Regions from separate parts of the Carnobacterium sp. CS13 genome, predicted to be linked through region 3. Evidence: predicted binding sites of a transcription regulator. Region 3 holds the regulator's gene; each other region holds the start of a gene.
The links. The regulator HrcA, encoded in region 3, represses chaperone genes, less so after heat shock. The targets are predictions, from matches to a motif close to TTAGCACTCNNNNNNNNNGAGTGCTAA.

Region 1 (7,758 bases), 770 kb from region 3:
GGAGGAGGTAAGCCATATTAGGAGCTGTTTCATCACGCTCTATTTGAAGCAGCAAACATTCCTGTAAGTTTCTGGCGCCTACGCCTGCTGGCTCCAATTGTTGAAGCAAAGTCAAGGCGTCTAAGAGCTGCAATTCTTGTGCTTGCGTTAACTGAGCAGCTTCTTCTAATGAAATCGTCAAGTAACCATTGGTATCTAAGTATTCTGTTAACCACAACACCAATTCTCTTAGATAAGTTTCTCTCATCGTTAAATGGATTTGTTCAGTCAGGTATTCGAATAAAGATAAATAAGTATCCGGAATTTGATTCATAAAGTTTAATTCTTCATCGTCTCGGTTATGGGGTATCGTACTCGCATAATCAGCAGCTGACAATTTCTCAGCTGGGCGCTCTTGTGGAGAAGTAATTTCAATTAAAGGATTTCCCAAAGCTTTCTGGTTTAAAAAAGTTAATAAATCTTCTTGATTGTATTGCAGCATTTGAATGGATTGTTGGAGTTGTTGAGTCATAGCCATTTTTTGAACTTGGTTTTGTTGCTGTGTAAAGGATTGTTCGAAATTCATGCGGTGACCTCCTTGTTAAAAACCTTTTTTTTCTGACTTTATTATAACATAAAGGGCTAGTCGAATCTTATGACCCGTAAAAATGCCTTGTTTTTTTACCAGTTATCAGATACACTGTAATAGTTGGTAATTTTAAGAAGTCCCCTTAGTGTAATGGATATCACGTAAGATTCCGATTCTTGAAATGGGGGTTCGATTCCCTCAGGGGGCATATAGCACGTTCTGTTACGTCCGATTAAATTTGTCGGATGGTTTGAAAGGCTTTAGAAAAACCAGCCGCTAACTAAACTAAACAGGCACGGTTCAGACCCGGATTTCGTAAAAATACTTACGATTTTCGGATCTTTTTTATTAAGTTCTATCATAGTGGTCTTGGTAAGTGAAAAGATTGCCTCTTATAGACTAGCACTATCTTATTATCGTCTTTAAAGAGGAGGGCACGTTGTTAGATAGGAAGGTTCTCTCTGACAACCCATTTTTCGCTTAAGAGTTGTCAACACGATTTGACCAAGCATTTTTTATTAAGACAAGTCTTGAAAGAAGCGGAAATAAAAGGTAGAGCAACTAGATAAACCGAAGTGGACTGATTTCACAAATAGAGGTATAATTCCAGATGTTGAAAAATTACCATTGAGATGTTAAACAGTTTATGCGGTTTTAATTTGGGATGAAGGTATGACCTGGTATCCCGTTACGGAAGGATCGGTTATTGAAGATGAAAGAGAATTTTTGGCAAGATTTGCCGCGGCCGTTTTTTATATTGGCACCAATGGAAGATGTGACGGATGTTGTGTTTCGGCATGTAGTGAGTGAAGCTGGCAGACCGGATGTGTTTTTTACAGAGTTTACAAATACCGTTAGCTATTGTCATCCCGAAGGACGTAATAGTGTTCGTGGACGGTTAACGTTTACGGAAGATGAACAGCCCATGGTCGCTCATATATGGGGAGATGAACCCGAATACTTCCGGAAAATGAGTATCGGCATGGCCGAAGAAGGTTTCAGCGGAATCGATATCAATATGGGTTGTCCAGTCCCCAATGTAGCAGGAAAAGGGAAAGGCAGCGGCCTTATCCGCCGTTCCCAAGTTGCTGCAGATTTAATCCAAGCAGCAAAAGCAGGAGGATTGCCGGTAAGTGTCAAGACTCGGCTTGGATATACAAACATCGATGAATGGCGCGATTGGCTGACACATGTTTTGGAACAAGATATTGCTAATCTTTCTATCCATTTGCGCACACGAAAAGAAATGAGTAAAGGGAATGCTCATTGGGAACTGATTTCAGAGATCAAAAAATTGCGTGACGAGATTGCACCGCAGACCCTTTTGACGATTAATGGAGACATTCCAGATCGTGAAACAGGTTTGAAACTAGTTGAGGAATATGGTGTGGATGGAGTTATGATCGGAAGAGGTGTTTTTCACAACCCTTATGCATTTGAAAAAGAGCCGAAAGAACATAGCAGCAAAGAATTGCTGGACTTATTCAGATTGCATTTGGATCTTTTTGATCATTATTCTGCTAAGGAAGAAGAACCACGTTCGTTTAGACCTCTTCGTCGCTTTTTTAAGATATATGTGCGCGGTATTCGCGGAGCGAGTGATTTAAGAGTGCAGTTAATGGAAACAGAAACAACAAATGAAGCGCGGGCCTTACTAGATGCTTTTGAAGAAAAAAATAAGGATATTGTAGGGAAATAGCAGAAAATTCTCCAGTCGTTTAAAGCACTCAACCGAAAATGGACTATTGGAATTAAAGTCCTCAAGGGACATTCTTGTGACGATTAGATGAAAAATCTAATCGTTTTTTTATTTTTAAAAATGAAACAAACTATTTGACCTTTGTTGACCAAAGGGGTAAACTATAACATAGTAAGATTTAAAAAGTTTATGTTACAATAAAAAAGAAGTAAAGATTTGAGGAGGAAACAACATATGAATTTAGTACCTACAGTAATTGAACAATCCCCGAGAGGCGAACGTGCTTATGATATTTATTCTCGTTTATTGAAAGACCGCATCATTATGCTGAGTGGCCAAATCGATGATAATGTAGCAAACTCTGTTATCGCTCAATTATTATTCTTGGATGCTCAAGATTCTGAAAAAGATATTTTTATTTACGTTAACTCACCAGGTGGAAGCGTAACAGCAGGACTAGCGATTTTTGACACCATGAACTTCATTAAAGCAGATGTTCAAACCATTGCAATGGGAATGGCTGCTTCAATGGGAAGTTTCTTGTTGACTGCTGGTGCAAAAGGCAAACGGTTTGCTTTGCCAAATGCTGAAATTATGATTCACCAACCTCTTGGAGGAGCACAAGGACAAGCGACTGAAATCGAAATCGCTGCTCGTCATATTTTAAAAACGCGTGAACGCCTAAACAAAATTTTATCTGAACGCACCGGACAACCAATTGAAGTGATTGAACGCGATACGGATCGTGATAACTTCATGTCTGCAGAAGATGCAAAAGCGTATGGTTTGATCGATGAAATTATGGAAAATAGCGCAGAATTAAAACAATAAAAATGAAAGCCGGAAGCCTTAGGGCTTTTGGCTTTTTTTATTAGATGAAAAATGATAGAACCAAAAAAAGAGCAAACAGGAAAATAACATTTCATGGGTTTTACATGTATACTATTGGTTACAAATGGTAAGGGGGAAGTTTTGATGGATATCAGCAATATCATAGCAAGCGAAGTGGGCACCACTTATGGATTTAAAATTGGAAATCCTGATGCACCAGTAAAAGTTATTGAATTTATTAATTTACGTTGTCCATTCTGTAAAAAATGGTATGAAGATTCAAAAGATGTTCTAGCATATTATGTAGCAGCTGGAAAAGTCCAACGGATCATTAAGCACTTTGATAAAGAAAAACCAAGCTTGGCAAAGGGAAACGTTGTTCATCATTATTTGGATTATTCGAATCCAGAGAAAGCTTTGGAAGAAATGGATTATTTCTATGACAAGCAAGATGAATGGGGCGATCTAGAAGAATTAAAAGAAGTTGCCGCATATGTAGAAGAGAAACGGGGATTGACACATCAACCCAATACAGAAGAAATCAACGGCATCATTGAAGAAGCTGGCCGGGCTAATGTTGTGCTTGTTCCTTCTGTTTTTATCGGAGAAGCTATTTTTGATGAACACATCACATCAGATGAATTGACTGATTTAATTGAAACAGCTTTAAACGAAACAACCAAATAAAAAGTAAAAAATAATAATCAGAAAAGAAACTGGCTATGTATTTTTTGTTCAGAAATAGGAACGAACAGCGGAAGTAAAAGATAAACTTTCGCTGTTTTCAGCTTTTAAGAGCTAAATTAACTCTAAAAAGACAAAAAAACGTCATATATAGAAAAAATCGGATGTTTCATAAGGATTTAACCTTTATAGTTGAAAGTTAGATTGTGAGATGGTAAAATAGAGGATGTAAGAGATGAATGCAGGATGTTTTTACATGCTGTTAAGGATAACAAGAATAAAACATACAGTTAACTGAATGTCTTGTTTTGCTTAGATCTCTTGTTTTTTTAGGTAGTAAGGGTCGCTAAACGACTTACGTGGTCGTTAAACGTCCAGCTAGGAAGAGGTTGCTCATGCAAGATGTATTGTCTATTATCGAAAAAGTAGCACCGGATATCATGGACACGCTGAGAGAACGATATCAAATTTTACGCAACATTTATTTAGCAGGTCCAGTGGGCCGCAGAGTGTTGGCCGGTAAACTGAATATTACTGAGCGTGTATTGAGAACGGAAGTAGATGCTTTAAAAAAGCAAAACTTGATTCAAACATCCAAGCTGGGTATGCAGCTAACCGCGAACGGTGAATTAGTATACCGGGAACTGGACCAAATGATGGGGCAACTATTAGGGATGCGAGAAAAAGAAAATCAATTAGCTATTTATTTTCAAATAGAACATTGCATCATCGTCTCAGGAGACGTAGATGAGCAAGCCAAGGTTCAAGAAGAACTAGGACGAGCAACAATGGATTCATTGAAATTCTTGCTACCTGAAGGGGACAACATCATAGCAGTCATGGGCGGTACAACTATGGCTGAAGTTGCTAACCATATGAATGAGAGTCTTTCTTATCATCGCGAACTAATATTTGTGCCAGCCAGAGGCGGTCTGGGCGAATCGGTCAACATTCAAGCGAATGCTGTCAGCGCCCAAATGGCTAAAAAAGCGGGAGGCGCAAATCGTGTTCTTTATGTACCGGAACAGGTGAGCGAAGAAACATACAAACCGCTATTGCAAGAACCAGAGATCAAAAAAACATTGGATCTGGTCGAACGTGCTAATTGTGTGCTTTATGGTATCGGAGATGCCATGCACATGGCAGAACGCAGAGGGATGAGCCAAGAAGCTCTAGCTCTGATTAAAGAAAAAGCAGCAGTTGGAGAAGCTTTTGGAGAGTTCTACAACCAAGCGGGAGAAGTAGTTTATAAAATTCCTCGTATTGGCATGCAGTCAAAAGATCTTTCGCACGTTTCAAGTGTGATCGCGATTGCCGGTGGACGATCTAAGGCCAACGCAATTGAAGCTTATATGAAAAAAGCACCTGCTCAGACGTGGTTGATCACAGATGAAGGTGCCGCCAATCAGATTTTAAAAGGGATAACCCTTTAAAATAAAAATTTTCACGATTCCTAAAGGAGGAAATTTATTTATGACAGTTAAAGTAGGTATTAATGGTTTTGGACGTATTGGACGTCTTGCTTTCCGCCGTATCCAAGAAGTAGAAGGTATTGAAGTAGTAGCAATCAACGACTTAACAGATGCTAACATGTTAGCTCACTTGTTGAAATACGATACAACTCAAGGACGTTTCAACGGAGAAGTAGAAGTTAAAGACGATGCATTCACAGTTAACGGCAAAGACGTAAAAATCTTAAGCAACCGTAACCCAGAAGAACTTCCATGGGGAGAGCTTGGCGTAGAAATCGTTCTAGAATGTACTGGTTTCTTCACAACTCAAGAAAAAGCTGAATTGCACTTGAAAGCTGGAGCTAAGAAAGTTGTTATCTCTGCACCTGCAACTGGCGACATGAAAACAATCGTTTACAACGTAAACCACGAAACTCTTGATGGTTCTGAAACAGTTATCTCTGGAGCTTCATGTACAACTAACTGTTTAGCTCCTATGGCTAAAGTGTTAAACGACAAATATGGTATCGTTCAAGGATTGATGACAACTATTCACGCTTACACTGGTGACCAAAACACATTAGATGCTCCACATCCAAAAGGCGACTTCCGTCGTGCACGTGCTGCAGCAGAAAACATCATTCCTAACACAACTGGTGCTGCTAAAGCAATCGGTGAAGTTATCCCTGAATTAAAAGGTAAATTAGATGGAGCAGCACAACGTGTGCCTGTACCAGCTGGTTCATTAACTGAATTAGTAACTGTTTTAGACAAAACAGTTACTGTTGAAGAAGTAGATGCAGCAATGAAAGCAGCTGCTGACGAATCTTACGGTTACACTGAAGACCCAATCGTTTCTTCTGATATTTTAGGTATGACTTTTGGATCATTATATGATGCAACTCAAACTAAAGTTCTTACAATTGGCGACAAACAATTAGTTAAAACTGTTGCTTGGTATGACAACGAAATGTCATACACTGCACAATTAGTTCGTACTTTAGAATATTTTGCTAAATTAAGCCACTAATAGCTAAAGAACAGAACAGCTAATTTAGAATCTTGTGTTAAGCGGGGGAGCAGCGCGCTTCCCCGCTTTTCTTTTTTGATTAGAAAATTGAAATTGAGGAGGATCTCTCAATGGTAAAAAAAGTAGTAACTGATTTAGAGTTGAAAGATAAAAAAGTTTTAGTTCGTGCCGACTTTAACGTTCCGATGAAAGACGGAAAAATCACGAACGACAACCGTATCCAAGCTGCGTTACCGACCATTCAATACATTATTGAACAAGGCGGAAAAGTGATTCTTTTCTCTCACTTGGGTAAAGTGAAAACAGAAGAAGACAAAGAGGGCAAAAGTTTGCGTCCGGTTGCAGAACGTCTAAGTGAATTGCTTGGCAAAGACGTTACTTTCGTACCTGAAACGCGAGGAAAAGAATTAGAAGATGCCATCGCTAACTTAAATGCTGGAGATGTATTAGTCTTTGAAAACACTCGTTTTGAAGATGTCGACGGGAAGAAAGAAAGCAAAAATGATGCTGAACTTGGCAAGTACTGGGCTAGCTTAGGCGATGTATTTGTAAACGATGCTTTTGGTACGGCTCACCGTGCTCATGCTTCAAACGTAGGCATCGCTTCAAATCTTGAATCAGCTGCTGGCTTCTTGATGGAAAAAGAAATTAAATTCATCGGCGGTGCAGTTGACGAACCAAAACGTCCTTTTGTAGCTATCTTAGGTGGCGCAAAAGTAAGCGACAAAATCGGTGTTATTGAAAACTTGTTAGATAAAGCTGATAAAGTTCTAATCGGCGGCGGAATGACCTACACATTCTATGCAGCTAAAGGAATTGAAATTGGTAAATCATTAGTTGAAGAAGATAAAATCGAATTAGCTAAGAGCTTAATTGAAAAAGGCGGCGATAAATTAATTTTGCCAGTCGATTCAGTAACAGCTCAAGAGTTTAGCAATGACGTACCAAATGAAATCCATGAAGGTGCCGTTCCAAGCGACCAAATGGGGCTTGACATCGGACCGAAAACAATTGAATTATTCACCAACGAATTAAAAGGTGCTAAAACAGTTGTATGGAACGGACCAATGGGTGTATTCGAAATGTCGAACTACGCTAAAGGCACAATCGGTGTTTGTGAAGCAATCGCTAGCTTAACCGATGCAACAACCATCATCGGCGGCGGAGATTCTGCAGCAGCAGCTATGGAATTAGGATTTGCAGATCAATTCACTCATATTTCAACTGGTGGCGGAGCTTCTCTAGAATACCTAGAAGGCAAAGAACTACCAGGAGTAGCATCAATTTCTGAAAAATAAGTTTATTTTGAGTCAATGAAAGGAAGTTATTCTTTATGCGTAAACCAATTATTGCAGGTAACTGGAAAATGAACAAAACTGCTTCAGAAGCATTGGCTTTTGTTGAAGCAGTCAAAGCAAATATCCCTTCACCAGATGTGGTGGATTCAGTTGTGGGAGCACCAACTTTATTCTTACAAGAGTTAGTGAACGCAGCA
Region 2 (7,758 bases), 830 kb from region 3:
ATTCCCGACGACCGTTTTGATTTGTGAAGCTTTTGTCGCGATCAACGTTTGATAATTGACAATATTTAAAATTGCTGTTTCAACAAATTGGCAATCTACCAGAGGTCCTTCAACTTGAATAATAGGTTCGTTGGCAAAGACAACCTCGCCTTCCACCATAGAACGAATCGTGGCTCTAAACTTGAACTCAGCTAAATACTCCAAAAACGACTCTGGATAATCGCCAACATCTCTTAAATACTCGATATCTGTTTCAGAAAATTTTAATTGATTAATATAGGATATGACGCGTTCTAAACCTGCAAAAATAGCATAGCCGCTTTCAAATGGATTGCTTCTAAAATAGCATTCGAATACCGCATGATTATCTGCTTTCCCCAATTCCCAATAGGTTTTCATCATATTGATTTGATACAGATCGGTATGTAACGCCCAACTATCATCTGGATAGACCTTATTCATGTGACTCTCTCCCAACTACTAATTTGCTTTCTTGCTTAATATCATACCATAAAAACTCCAAAAACATCTTTATCACTCTGTTTTCCCAAGAGATTCTTCCTTTTATAACAGAGAAAAGACCACTTGTTTTTCCTTGAGTAATCATAAAAAAACGTTCTCAAAGAGAACCGTTTTTTTGTTTTATTTAATTTTATTGTCCTAAAATAAAGGGCCAATTCAAAACCATGATCAGTACCCCTAAGATCAAGACTGCAACTGGCACCAAGATTTTTTGTAAAGGATCTCTAATTTTAATTTGAGTAAAAACAGCTCCTATCATAATGATTGTAATTAGTGCTCCACCCCACGCTGCTGAAGTTTGATTGATAATGCCATAAAGAACTAAAATAGCTGCAATAATTTCAATGACTCCAGAAACCGGCCTGAACCACTGAGGGTAACCATAGCGATCAAATGCCTCCGCTCTTCGTTTAGAGCTGAATTTAATAAAACCAAACGCTAAAAATAAGATCCCTAAGACCACTTGGATAATAATAGATAAAAAACTCATTGATTTACCTCCTTAAAAAATAACCTTTCTATCCTCTTAGTTTACTCCATTCGCTTGCCGAATAGAAGAAAAGAGCTCTTGAAATGAAAAACAAGCGACATATTGTTTGGTAAATGCTCTCCAGTTTACTTTTGAATACATTCAGTATAGATTGAAAGCAGAGACTAAATAAGCCAAAATAAAGGAGCTGGTTCAAAGTGAAAAAGAATCTCAGTCTAACTGTTATGTTAACAATTATTTTATTTCTTAGTGGATGCAGACTTGTAAAAAAGACAGTACATCCGACTCCGCACATTCCTTTTCTGGCTCTTCACCAACAGAAAGTGTGGAATACAACGGAACTGTAAAAGAAGACGGCATAACCAATGAGCAGCAGCTTACAGTAAGCAACTTAAAACCGGTTGAAGCAAATGAACGCTCCCTTTCTTTTGATGAAGTCATTCTTTTAACAAAAGAAGTTCCCCTTCTAAATGCTGAAACTCATGAAAAAGTGAATGTTGAAGATATCAAGGCTGGAACTTCTGTCACTGTTTTTTTAATTCCTGAACCAATCACCACCCGGTCGTTGCCGCCGCAAATCCCTGGTAATAGTATTTTGAAAATTCTAGTTTCTAAAAAATAAAAAAAGGGAGTGAGACAAAAAGCGTTTAGACCCGAATCTTCTACTTCGCATACCGTATCCCTAAGCAGCTAAAGCTGCAAGGGCTAAGGAAACTGGAACGGATAAGCGCTGTATGGTCACAGACCATCGAGCATTATTCGTGAAGTGGACGTCGGGTCTGCTTTTTGGAACACGTTCTAGAATAAATATTCGGATATGCAAAAGAGGTTGGGACTTTTGTCCCAACCTCTTTTCTCATTTACGGTGTGCTTCTCTAGTTAATAGCGTAAAACCAATTAAATAAATTCCAACAAGCATTGCTTGTGTTGCTATAAAAATCGCAATCGGATTAGAGTCAAATGCCATAAATGAAATACCGGCTTGTTTTCCAATAAACCACAGCTTTAAACTTGAGAACCCATAAGAAATCGCTAATACCAGAAATAAGTATTTCCAAAGAGAATAACGGTTTTCCCATAATTTAACCAACGCATAAAAAGACACTAGCATCACCATTAACGGTATGAGAATGACTTGCACTAAAACCGTTGGTTTGTTTCTTAAGTACGGTTCCATTGTCACCAACGAATGCACCAAACCGATTCCATTATAAATGGTAGCGGCAGTCAATAAAAAAAATCCTGTTTTCTCTAATCTCGTTTTGAGAGTTTTTCCTGTTTCGCTATTATCCGTTAAAAGCGGTTCGCTTTTAGTTTGAATGTCTTTAGTTGCGAAAAACAGCAGCACCGTTGAAATAAAATAAAGAATTCCCAAAAGTAATGCTAACAATTGTCTGAACCCTGCAGTAGCTAATAAAATACTCAATAAAAGATAAGGGACCAGATAGAAAGTTTTGTTTTTATAAACAACTTGGTAAAAACTAAACCACTTCACCGCTTCGAACATTAAAGCTATGAATATGATTTGAATCGCCTCTGTATAGGAAGGAGGCGCCCCTGCGATTTCTATGGTGCTGAGCCTAACCAATCCATAGGAAATAACTATCAGCGTTCCTGTAGATAAAATATTGCTGATCATTAATAAGATAGTTCCAGTTGTTTTTTTCATTTGACACCGCCTGTTTTAGAGTACTGTTATCAGCCAGTTCTTATTCGCTAAACCATATTCTCTTCATTAATAAAAGATGCAGCGAATAGTATCACAAGTATATCAAAACGGAAAATAGAGTAAAGCGATAAGACTAAGCTTGAAAGAAGTAAAAGGACAAGTCGGTTCCCCAGAATAACCCTTCCATACAATCGGTTTTGCATCAGTTAGCTGAGTGCATAGCGCTAATCTTCTTCACCTTCCAAATGATAAATATTAACATGTTATTCGAAAGACCGTTCCATTACAAATAATCTAACCTCTTCGCACATTTTTTTATCTGGCCTTTTTAGAAAGACATCCTCTCCTTCATTGTAACCTTCGGGTTTCCAATTTTGTTCAGGGAATCCTTCTTGTTCAAATACTTCACGAAGATAACCAATAGCTTCTCCCCAGGTAGAAAACACGGTAAAAGGGTGCGGCATTTGGCCTTCATCATTCCAAACCGCCCACTTATTATCTGGGAGTTCGGTAGCAAACCACCAAGCATCCCGTTCAGAATAAAAAATGGCAAACGTATTTTCTTTAGCCTCTTTCCATTTTTGATAACCTAATTTTATCGCAAAGAGATCGTAGTCCCTAATAAAAATTCTTTTCAAATACTTTCTGATCATTTTCTGTCCCTCATTCCCTTCATTTTTTCACGCCGCTTCTTTTACTTTTTTAAAGCTTGGTATACCGGTAAAAGCTACGGTTTGAAACTATCTTTTATAGGTTTTTAAAATCAAAAAAAGACCTTTTATAAGTTCAGTGAACTCACAAAAGGTCTTCTCTAATCAATCAAATTTAATTGTTTTAAAATCAAAAGTTAGCAAAATGTTGATATTTCACTAAGAATTACTCTACAAATCCTTCTTACATCATACCGCCCATACCGGGATCCATCATGCCGCCACCCATTGGCGCATCTGGCGTTGGTTGGTCTGCTACTACTGCTTCAGTTGTCAACAACAATGCCGCAACACTTGCAGCGTTTTGAAGTGCTGAACGTGTAACTTTTGTTGGATCAACAATACCTGCATCAATCATATTGACCCACTCGTTAGTAGCTGCATTGAAGCCCATCCCCATTTCGACATGTTTCAGTTTTTCAACAATAACGGATCCTTCAAGACCAGCATTGGCAACGATTTGACGGATAGGTTCTTCTAAAGCACGTAAAACGATTTTCACGCCAGTTTCCACATCGCCTTCAGCAACGATTTCAGCAACTTTGGCTTGAACATTGATCAAGGCGGTTCCTCCACCGGAAACAATTCCTTCTTCAACAGCTGCACGTGCTGCATTCAAAGCATCTTCAATACGAAGCTTGCGGTCTTTCAATTCTGTTTCAGTAGCTGCACCAACTTTGATCACAGCCACTCCGCCAGAAAGTTTTGCTAAACGCTCCTGCAATTTTTCGCGGTCAAATTCAGAAGTTGTTTCAGCAGCTTGTGATTTCAACAACGCTACACGTTGCATAATGTTATCTGAAGAACCAGCACCTTCAACGATAGTTGTCGATTCTTTTGTCACAACTACTTTAGCTGCATGTCCTAATTCAGCAATACTTGTATCTTTCAATTCTAATCCTAAATCTTCTGTAATAACAGTTCCGCCAGTCAAAATAGCGATATCTTCCAACATTGCTTTACGACGATCTCCAAAACCAGGAGCTTTAACGGCTACAACATTGAATGTTCCACGCAACTTATTTAAAACTAATGTTGGCAGTGCTTCTCCATCAACATCATCTGCAATGATCAATAATGGGCGACCTTGTTGCAAGATTTGTTCTAATAAAGGCAAAACATCTTGGATATTCGAAATCTTTTTGTCTGTGATCAATAGATACGGGTTTTCTAGAACGGCTTCCATCTTATCGTTATCTGTTACCATGTATTGTGATAAGTAACCACGATCAAATTGCATTCCTTCAACAACATCTAATTCTGTTTCAATTCCTTTAGATTCTTCAATCGTAATGACACCGTCGTTGCCAACTTTTTCCATTGCATCTGCAACCAAGTGACCTGTTTCTTCATCGCCTGATGAAATAGCAGCAATTTGTGCAATCGATTCTTTTGTTTCGATTTTTTTAGAAATATTCAATAATTCTTCAACGGCTACTTTAGTTGCCAATTCGATTCCACGGCGAATACCGACCGGGTTAGCTCCAGCAGTTACGTTTTTTAATCCTTCACGAACGATGGCTTGTGTTAAAACAGTAGCTGTTGTAGTACCGTCACCAGCAATATCATTGGTTTTTGAAGCTACTTCAACAACTAGTTTAGCTCCCATATTTTCAAAATGATCTTCTAATTCGATTTCTTTGGCGATCGTTACACCATCATTGGTGATCAAAGGAGAACCGAAAGATTTTTCTAAAACAACGTTTCTTCCTTTGGGTCCTAATGTAACTTTGACTGTATCTGCTAAAATATCCACTCCGCGTAACATTGCTGCACGGGCGTCTTCTGAAAATTTAATATCTTTTGCCATTTTTACTTCACCTCATCGATAGATTTGTGTTGCTTCGTTAACTTTTATTTTTATTCGTTTATTTGTTTAGTTGTTATTCAACAATTGCAACGATATCTTGTTCTCTTAATACAAGATATTCTTTGCCTTCATATTTGACTTCTGTCCCAGTATACTTTTCAAACAATACCGTATCGCCAACTTTGACAGACAATTCAACTTTTGAACCGTTTTCCAGTATGCGACCTTCGCCGACTGCAATGATCGATCCAGTTTGGGGTTTTTCTTGCGCTGAACCTGGTAAAACAATCCCGCTGACAGTCTTCTCTTCTTCTTTGGCGACTTCAATAATGACACGCTCTCCTAATGGTTTTAACACGTAAATCCCTCCATCTTTCTTATCTGATTCATCTCTATTTAGCACTCTTTAATACCGAGTGCTAAACCACTCTTTTATCATAATCAAATTCGCTTTCAATTGCAAGTCTTTTGACGAAAATAAGAACCGAAAAAACTGTTTTTTTGATTCTTATCCTTCGCTTGTACTGCTTAAAAGGATACAAAAGGTTAAACATTGCTGAACATCTTATGTTATACTGAAAAATGAAACTTATTTCATTATAATAAGATTATGCTTCATTTTTCTTTGCATAATGAAGCTTTTGGTTCAACGAGAAATTAAATAAAGAAGTACCATTACTTCTAAAAAAGAAGGTTCGGAAACACATATGAAAAAAGCACTAAGTCACACCGCTATTGTTATGACGCTGGTTTACATTCTGGCACAGTTTTTACCGGTTTTGATCATTGTCTTAGCTCCTCAAAGTTACCAAACAGAAGCTTTGATTTATGGGAATCTTTTTTCTTTTACTGCAGGCGCCTTCGTTATGCTTCTGCTTAACCGAAAATCGAATATCCGGAACAGCATTACATTGAGTCCTTCAGCACCACGGTCTACCGTTATTCTTTGGGGAATACTGGGTATTTTTATGGCCTTAGCTGCTCAATATGCGGCTACCTTGATTGAAATTTTTTTACTAGGCTTACCCATGGGCTCAGAAAACACACAACAAATTTTATTGTCCATCGACAAATACCCTCTATACCTGATCATTGTTTCTATTATGGCACCGATTATGGAAGAATTTGTTTTCCGAAAAGTTATTTTTGGGTTCTTCTATGATATCACAGGTGGAGTTGGAGCAGCGGTCATTAGCTCATTACTGTTTGCTTTCATGCATTTTGACAGTCACATTCTGCTTTATTCAACGATCGGTTTTGTGTTCTCTTATCTGTACGTAAAAACTAAAAACATCGCCACTCCGATTATCGCACATGTACTGATGAATACAGTAGTGGTTTTACTCAACTTATTCTTATAAGGCTTGTTAATAGAGAAAGGAATTTTTTTACTATATGAATAATAAAAATTTTATCATGCAAATTGTTTTTAATTACTTGATGGCTGTTCTTTTTGTTTGGTTTACCATCAACTCCGTATCCTCAGATGGTTGGGGTATTTTCCCAATTTTGTTTGTTATCTTCGCAACCAATGATTTTATCCGAGGGTCTAAAATTCTTGAAATTTATTTGAAGATAAAAAAAGGCGGCAAACCTAAATAAGGTTGCCGCTTTTTTTATTCTTCGTCTTTCTTGTCTTTATCTTTATCTGTATTGTAATGATCTAAGAAATAAATCAACGTTTGTAATTCATTTGTTAAGTCAACATTTTGAACACGTATACTCTTTGGTACAGAAATCCGGATAGGCGTAAAGTTCATGATACCTTTAACTCCTGCTTCTGCTAAATCATTTGTGGTTTCTTGGGCTACTTCCGTAGGTACCGTTAAAATGACCACTTCGATTTGCTGTAAGCGAAGTTGTTCAACCATTTCGCTCATCGGATAAACAGGTACTCCGCTTAGGATAGTTCCAACGATTTCTTTATTGATATCAAAGGCAGCGCTGATCCGCATATTATTGCTTTGGTGAAAATTGTAATTCAATAAAGCATGGCCTAAATTCCCTACACCAATTAAAGCTACGTTAGTCAAACGATCTTGTTTCAATGTTTTGCTGAAAAAATTCATCAAGTCTTCAACATCATAACCATAACCTCTTTTTCCTAAAGCTCCAAAATAAGAAAAGTCACGGCGTATAGTAGCACTATCAACTTTTACTGCTGCACTTAATTCAGTCGAAGAAACACGTTCTTTGCCTGCATCATGCAAAAAACGCAAATAACGGTAATAAATCGGCAATCTTTTTGCCGTTGCTTTTGGTACTTTTAAATTGGACATTTCTTTTCCTCCACTTTATTATTTTCAGTCAGTTAATTAATCAAATATTTTTTCACAATTATTCCGATTTAAACGAAACTTCACAAGCGATTTTTTGTTTCAACTAAGCAATTATAGCATAGTTTTATGATATTACTAGTATTTAGGACGTTATTTTTTCCAAAAAAATGATAGAGGCACTTTTCTGCTTGTGAACATTCACAAACTTCGCTTGTGAATCAAGGGTTTCTGACCCAAAAAAATCTGTTCGAATAATATCAGAATGTTTCGTTCTATGC
Region 3 (7,758 bases):
TCATCAAAATCATCTCCACCTAAATGATTGTCTCCAGCTGTAGAAAGAACATCAAAGACACCATCGCCTAATTCAAGAATAGAAACGTCAAATGTTCCGCCGCCAAGGTCAAATACTAAAACTTTTTCTTCTGTTTCTGTTTTGTCTAAACCATAAGCTAAAGCTGCAGCAGTTGGTTCGTTAATGATTCGTTCAACTTCTAGTCCAGCAATTTTACCTGCATCTTTTGTCGCTTGACGTTGTGCATCATTAAAGTAAGCTGGAACTGTAATAACAGCTTTGTCTACTTTTTCTCCTAAATAACTTTCAGCATATCCTTTTAGATATTGTAAAATCGTTGCTGAGATTTCTTGTGGCGTGTGTTTTTTGCCTTCAACATCAACTGTATATCCAGCTTCACCAATATGGCGTTTAATTGAACTGATTGTGTGAGGGTTTGTTACTGCTTGACGTTTAGCAACTTCCCCAACTTGCATTTCACCATTTTTAAAAGCAACAACAGATGGCGTCGTACGGTTTCCTTCAGGATTCGCAATGATTTTTGCTTCTCCGCCTTCTAAAACTGCTACTGCTGAGTTTGTTGTACCTAAGTCAATACCGATTATTTTACTCATAATTAATTACCTCTTTTACTTTTTTTTAGTTTATTTTTTAGAACACTTGCTTTATTGAGCAACGATAACCATTGCCGGACGTAAAATACGTTCATTTAAAGAATAACCTTTTTGGAAAACATTTACAACTGTATCAGCTTCTTGTCCCTCTTCCACTGGCGTTGTTTGTATTGCCTGATGGAAATTAGGATCAAAAGGTTGATGCAATGGATCAATGACTTTGATTCCTTCGTTGTCCAAAGCAACTTTAAATGAATCCATCACCATTTCTAAACCTTTTTTCAAGTTTTTCCCTTGTTCATCAGTCACGTCAATGGCCAATGCACGTTCCAGGTTATCGATCACTGGCAATAATTCTGTTGCTAATGATTGAGAGCGATATTTTGCAGCATCTTCTTTTTCTTTTTGATTGCGTTTGCGCATATTCGCTAGCTCAGCTTGTAAACGCAAATAACGGTCTTCCATCTCGCTCAAAGCCGTTTTAGCTTCTGTTAATTCGTCCACTTGAACCTCTTCTTCAACCGCTTCTTCCGTTTGTGGTTGTTCGTTGTTCTCATTTGTTTCATCAACCACTTCTTCAGTTAGCGGATCTTTTTGATTCTCAGTCATAAATACATAGCTCCTTCTTGATTAGTCTTCCATCGAACGATAGTAATCTACTATTTTTTTTGAAAGCTCATTTCTAAATACATCCACTAAACTAATCATTTTTGAATAAGGCATGCTGGTCGGTCCTAATAGGGCAATCAAGCCCGTCCCATAACCCATGACATTGTAGCTTGCCGTTATCAAACTGAATTCGTCAAATAACTCGTCATCCAATTCTTGTCCGATTCGTACTTCAATTCCGCTATGGTAAGGCGTCAATAAATGAGCCAAATCGTGCTGGTCTTCCATCAAAGAATAAATCGACTTAAATTTTTCTACATCTAGACCGATAGAATAATCAAGCATATTCATTCTGCCGCCTACGTGAATTTGATCACGTCCAGCTTGCAAAATAACATCATCAAGAATGGTTAGCATTCCTTCTGCTGATTTAGCATATTTGTTAATTAAAATAGGCATTTCAGTTTTCAGTTTTTGAAATACTTCCATTAATGTATGACCAACTAATCGTTCATTAAAGATTTTCACCATTTTTTCCAAGTCGCTCGGTTGAATTGTTTTCGGCAAAGAGAATACTTGGTTTTCTACGTGGCCTTTATCTGTGACCAAAATGACCATCACCCGATGTTCATTTAAAGGAACCAATCGAAAACCTGTTAGCTTGCTGTCTTTTAATTCAGGTCCTAAAGAAATAGCGGTATAACTTGTCAATTGCGAAAGCACTTCAGCAGATTGTACAACGATTTCATCTAACTGATGAAAGGTATTGCTAAAAGATTGTTTGATTGTAACAATATCTTTTTTCTGAATTTCAGTTGGATGTACTAGATGATCTACATAAAACCGATACCCTTTGATAGAAGGGATACGTCCAGATGAAGAATGTGTCTTTTCAATAAAACCTAACTCTTCTAACCTAACCATTTCATTACGAATAGTTGCAGAGCTGAACTTCATTCCTGCTTCATTCATCAATGTTTTAGAACCAATTGGATTTCCATAGCTTGTATAGAGAAGAATGATGGATTTCAGTATTAGAACTTGTCTTTCTGTTAACATGTTGCATCACCTCTTTTTTAGCACTTGGGACTAAAGAGTGCTAACACAAGTATTAATTTACCAAATATATACTAACTTGTCAACGATAATCCTCTACTTTTTGTTTAAATTTATTTTTTAAACAAAACTTACGGCAAGTGGCTTCTATTGAGCAAAATCAGCTCAAAAAGAAGCCGCATAGAATACGATCACACCTTCATTCTAAGCGGCTTCTTTTTTATTTTTCACCAGATAATAAAATCCTGTTTTTAAATCAACGGCTAATCGATTCACGAAAAAACCGATCATACTTTTTTCATATCTACTAATGTTTTATTTGCACTCGCTAGTTCTTTTTTTACTTGTTCAAAGCCTGTCCCACCCAAAGAGTTGCGTCGTTCTACAGCAGTTTTTGAATCTAGTACAGTGTAAACATCTTCTTCGATTAATTCAGAAACTGCTTGGTAATCAGATAAGGAAATATCTTGCAGATAAATCCCTTTTTTGATGCCTTCCAGTACAAGCTTTCCTACGATCTCATGTGCTTTTCTAAAGGGAATCCCTTTGCTTGCTAGGTAATCTGCTAATTCTGTCGCATTTGAATAATCCTTAGTCGTAGCTGAATACATCGTTGCTTCGTTAACTTTCATCGTCTCAAGCATCCCAGAAAATACCGTTAGACAATCTTTAACCGTTTTAACTGTGTCAAACATACCCTCTTTATCTTCTTGCAGATCTTTGTTGTACGCTAAGGGCAAACCTTTCATTGTTGTCAATAGACCTAATAGGTTTCCATAAACACGTCCAGTTTTTCCGCGAATCAATTCGGCCATATCTGGATTTTTCTTTTGAGGCATAATCGAGCTGCCTGTTGAAAAAGCATCAGTCAATGTTACAAACTGGTATTCGTGACTAGTCCATAAAATGATTTCTTCACAAAAACGTGATAGGTGCATCATCAAAAGACTGCTGTTGCTCAAAAATTCTAAAATAAAATCCCGATCACTAACGGCGTCTATGCTGTTCGTATAACTTTCTTTGAAACCGAGCAACGTTTTTGTGTATTCTCGATCGATGGGAAATGTTGTTCCAGCTAAAGCAGCAGCACCCAATGGCGATAGGTCGATTCTTTTCAAACTATCTTGATTACGTTCAAAATCACGTTTAAACATATTGTAATAAGCCAATAGATGGTGAGCAAAAGAAATGGGCTGCGCATGTTGCAAATGAGTATATCCTGGCAAGATAGTTTCCACGTTTTCTTCAGCTTTGCTAATCAAAATTTCCATAAATAAACGAATCCGTTGATTGATTTCAATTACTTCCTTTTTCAGGTACAAATGCATATCTGTTGCAACTTGGTCATTTCTACTACGAGCCGTATGCAGTTTGCCTGCGACTGGACCGATAATACCATGAAGCAACTTTTCCAAATTCAAATGAATATCTTCGTTTTCAGCAGTAAATACTAAACATCCCTTTTTATTGTCTTCGAGTAATTTTTCTAAACCTTGGATAATTTCATTTGCTTCTTCAGCTGATAGTATATTGGTTTTAGCTAGCATTTGTACATGAGCTAGACTGCCAATTAAATCTTCTTCTGCTAATTGCTGGTCGACAGCGATTGAAGCTCCGAAAGCATCAACCCATGCCTGGCTCTCACCTTCAAATCTTCCACTCCATAATTTTTTCATTCTATTCATCCTAACATTGCTTAATAGAGACTCTTTTCTTTTATTAATGTTTCATCAAACTGAGCGGTTGAATTGTGAACTTCTGCATGTACTTTGGTAGATAGTCCCCATAATTTAATAAAACCAACCGAAGCTTCTTGATCAAATGTGTCAGCTGAAGTATAAGTAGCTAAATTTTCATCATATAAAGAATTAGGCGACTTTCTTCCTTCCACGATTGAATGGCCCTTAAACAATTTCAAACGAATGGTACCGTTCACGTACTGTTGTGTAGATTTTAAGAAAGCAATCAAGCTATCTGTTAAAGGATTAAACCATAAACCGTTGTAAATCATCTCGGTTAATTTTTGTTCAATGGCTGGCTTAAAATGTCCAATTTCTTTTACGAAAGTCAGGTCTTCCAAAGCTTTATGGGCCGTCATCAGAACAATAGCCCCTGGTGCTTCATAAACTTCGCGGGATTTGATTCCAACTAAACGGTTTTCAATGTGATCGATTCTTCCGATACCATGTTTTCCCGCTATTTTATTGAGACATTCAATCAATTCTACTAACGAATATGGTTTACCATTTAGCGCAATAGGTTTTCCAGCCAAAAAGTCGATTTCTAAAATTTCTGGACTATCTGGAGTATTTTCCAAACTAGCGGTTAACTCATAAGCTGCTTCTGGCGGCGCCATCCATGGATTTTCTAAAATGCCACATTCGTTTGATCTTCCCCATAAATTTTGATCAATGGAAAAAGGATTGTCCAAATCGATTGGCACAGGTATGTCATGTTCAATGGCGTAATTGATTTCTTCTTCTCTTGACCATTGCCATTCACGCACTGGCGCAAGAACTTTCAAGTTTGGCGCTAAAGAATGAATCGCTACTTCAAAGCGCACTTGATCGTTGCCTTTTCCGGTGCAACCATGAGCGACCGCGGCGGCGCCTTCTTTGAGAGCTACTTCCACCAATTTTTTCGCAATTAACGGACGGGATAAAGCAGAAATCAATGGATAAATGCCTTCATAAAAAGTATGAGCTTGTAGAGCAATTAAAGCATACTCTTCTGCAAATTCTTTTTTTGCATCAATCGTATATGAAGAAACGGCCCCAATGCTCAGAGCTTTTTCTTTAATAAAAGCCAAATCCTTCCCTTCCCCTACATCTAAACAACAAGCAATCACATCATACCCTTCTTCATTCAACCATTTAATGGCAACAGAAGTATCTAACCCACCTGAATACGCTAAAACTACTTTTTCTTTTTCCATTTGAACACCTCTTTGTTTTAATTAACTTTCGATAAGCATTATAATAGCATGCCATAATGATTAAAACAACATTAAAGTGTTTAATTATTCCGAAACGTGTATTTTAGTCTCTAAAATCTTCTTTTTGTTGAATATTAGTTAATTTTATACATTACACATGCATTATTCGGCTGTTTTCATTAGATAATGTGCTCAAAAAAAATAAACCCCTTATTGTCTTTTTAAAAAAAGGCGAAAGGGTTTATATTGTGACTGTTTTTATGAGTCTATTTTCTATTTTCTTCTAGGAAATAATCACGCGTATCTACTTCATCTTGCTCCAATTGAGCAATCAAACCTGTTAAATCATCAAATTTCAATTCATCTCTTAAGTAATGATGCCATAAAACCGTAACTTTTTCTCCATAAATATCTTGCTCAAAATCCAAAATATAGACTTCAACAGTTAATGGCCGATTAGCTTCAAACGTAATATTATGACCGATGGATGCCATACCTAAATGCCATTGCTTGCCTACCAATATTTGAACGGCATATACGCCCACACGCGGCAGACGAACAGCCCTTGTTACTTCGATATTGGCTGTTGGAAATCCAAGTAAACGCCCGCGTGCATCTCCATGGACTACGCGTCCAGTAGTTTCATAAATGTACCCTAACAAGTCATTCGCTTCTTCTATCTTTCCATTATCTAAACAGTGTCTAATTCGAGTAGAACTGATTTTTGATTCTTCACTAGTTTGTTTTTCAACGATAACAATTTCAAAACGGTTATGAGCATAATCGGGCAAATGCTTCATCGAAGCGACTTCTTTTTTTCCATAAGTATAGTCAAAACCCGCTACTACTACTTTTGCATGCAGTCCTACGATGTACTGATCTACAAATGATTGTGGTTTTAAAGCTGCAAATGCAGAAGTGAAATCAACTTCATATAAAATGTCTACCCCTAGTTTGGCCATCATGGCTTCTTTTTTTTCAACAGTAGACAAATACTGCATGTCTTCCGACGCAATTTTTTTGAAGACAATTGAGGGGTGTTGATTAAAAGTCATAACAGCCAGTTTATACTTTTTTTTTGCAGCTAATTGTTTCGCTCTGCTGATGACTTCTTGATGACCTTTGTGCACGCCGTCAAAAAAGCCAAGAGCCAAGACAACCTCTTCTGTTGGAATTTGATTTTGTGTATAGGGATGGTGCAATTTTATAATTTCCATGATTGAAAAACTCCTCTATTGAAATGTACGTAAACCTTTGACCGGTTTTAAAAGATTTTCCTTAGTTGGGTGTTTATCATAAATGCTCCATGCTTGATTTTGGTACATAACAGCCACTGGAAAATCGATTTGTTCTCCAAAAGCATCTAAAGGCAGCACAGCTCCATTTTTAACTTTATCCCACAAGGGTTGATCGATGTTGACCGAAGCAAGTTCTTTCAGTCCATACTCTAATGGAAATAAGGCTTGTTGAATGGTTTGATCATCCATTTTTTCAGCAACTTGATTTAACGTCAAACAATCGCTGGCTTTAAAAGTGCCGCTTAAGACACGGGTTAAATCAGACATATGTGCTGGGTAACCGAGAGCCAAGCCCAAGTCGACGGCTAAGGTGCGAACATAAGTCCCTTTCCCGCAATCCACCTCAAATCGCCAAGAAACTGTATGCTCTATTTCGTTTAATACAGGTTCAGTGGTTCGAACAAAACGGTTGATTGTGGCTTTTCTGCTTGGTCGATCAACGGTTTCACCAGCCCGTGCATATTCATACAACCGTTTCCCGTTCACTTTAACTGCAGAAAACATAGGTGGAATTTGAGTAATAGAACCTTCCATGGCGGCCATTGCTTGATCAATTGCTGTTGTCAAAGGCATTTCATTCACCTGAACACGTTCTACAATATCGCCGCTGCTGTCTTCAGTTGTCGTTGAAAATCCTAAAGTAATTTCACCGATGTAGCCCTTACCAGTCTCCATCATGTATTCCACAACTTTTGTAGCATTTCCGATACAGATGGGTAAGACACCGTCTACATCTGGGTCTAAGGTTCCGGTATGACCGATTTTTTTTGTTTTTAATATTTTTCGTAGTTTAAATACGCAATCGTGACTCGTCATGCCACGTTCTTTCCATAATGGGAGAATGCCTTCCATGTAAAATCCCTACTTTCCATTTTTAACTTTACCAGTATACCATATTTTAAAGTACCGCGAAAACTCCTAAGAGAATCTTGTGCAAAACGATGTTTCCTCCTTTATAATAAGAGGTATAAAATAATACCTAATTTATTCTAATGAATTAAGAGTAAAAGCCCTAAACCAAGAAGGTATGGAGGAATGAGGAGGAGTCAAAATGAAACCAATAAAAATTGTTACGGATTCAACCGTTCAATTATCAAAAGAAGAACAAGACAAATACAATATTACGATCGTGCCGCTTACTGCAATGGTAGAAAATGTCGTTTATTACGATAATTTAACGGTAACAAAACCAGAATTTTTGCAGAAAATGTTAAACAGCCCTGAATTGCCAAAAACATCTCAACCG

Region 1: the regulator HrcA is predicted to act here: its motif matches at 2,401-2,427, upstream of clpP (ATP-dependent Clp endopeptidase proteolytic subunit ClpP).
Region 2: the regulator HrcA is predicted to act here: its motif matches at 5,598-5,624, upstream of groES (co-chaperone GroES).

Annotation. Positions count from the first base shown of each region.
Region 1 covers NZ_CP067364.1:445,868-453,625, forward strand. The annotation lists gene rpoN (RNA polymerase factor sigma-54) at 1-565, opposite strand, end outside; tRNA gene JHE06_RS02145 (tRNA-Arg) at 705-776, shown strand; gene JHE06_RS02150 (tRNA dihydrouridine synthase) at 1,281-2,267, shown strand; gene clpP (ATP-dependent Clp endopeptidase proteolytic subunit ClpP) at 2,484-3,098, shown strand; gene JHE06_RS02160 (DsbA family protein) at 3,243-3,785, shown strand; gene JHE06_RS02165 (sugar-binding transcriptional regulator) at 4,178-5,215, shown strand; gene gap (type I glyceraldehyde-3-phosphate dehydrogenase) at 5,256-6,263, shown strand; gene JHE06_RS02175 (phosphoglycerate kinase) at 6,374-7,561, shown strand; gene tpiA (triose-phosphate isomerase) at 7,597-7,758, shown strand, end outside.
Region 2 covers NZ_CP067364.1:382,063-389,820, reverse strand. The annotation lists gene JHE06_RS01885 (nicotinate phosphoribosyltransferase) at 1-462, opposite strand, end outside; gene JHE06_RS01880 (DoxX family protein) at 653-1,012, opposite strand; gene JHE06_RS01875 (hypothetical protein) at 1,266-1,634, shown strand; gene JHE06_RS01870 (hypothetical protein) at 1,869-2,681, opposite strand; gene JHE06_RS01865 (hypothetical protein) at 2,945-3,334, opposite strand; gene groL (chaperonin GroEL) at 3,576-5,201, opposite strand; gene groES (co-chaperone GroES) at 5,275-5,559, opposite strand; gene JHE06_RS01850 (CPBP family intramembrane glutamic endopeptidase) at 5,909-6,562, shown strand; gene JHE06_RS01845 (YdiK family protein) at 6,597-6,803, shown strand; gene JHE06_RS01840 (redox-sensing transcriptional repressor Rex) at 6,818-7,480, opposite strand.
Region 3 covers NZ_CP067364.1:1,211,934-1,219,691, reverse strand. The annotation lists gene dnaK (molecular chaperone DnaK) at 1-614, opposite strand, end outside; gene grpE (nucleotide exchange factor GrpE) at 666-1,223, opposite strand; gene hrcA (heat-inducible transcriptional repressor HrcA) at 1,245-2,282, opposite strand; gene argH (argininosuccinate lyase) at 2,567-3,955, opposite strand; gene JHE06_RS05915 (argininosuccinate synthase) at 3,976-5,214, opposite strand; gene ribF (riboflavin biosynthesis protein RibF) at 5,481-6,431, opposite strand; gene truB (tRNA pseudouridine(55) synthase TruB) at 6,447-7,364, opposite strand; gene JHE06_RS05900 (DegV family protein) at 7,564-7,758, shown strand, end outside.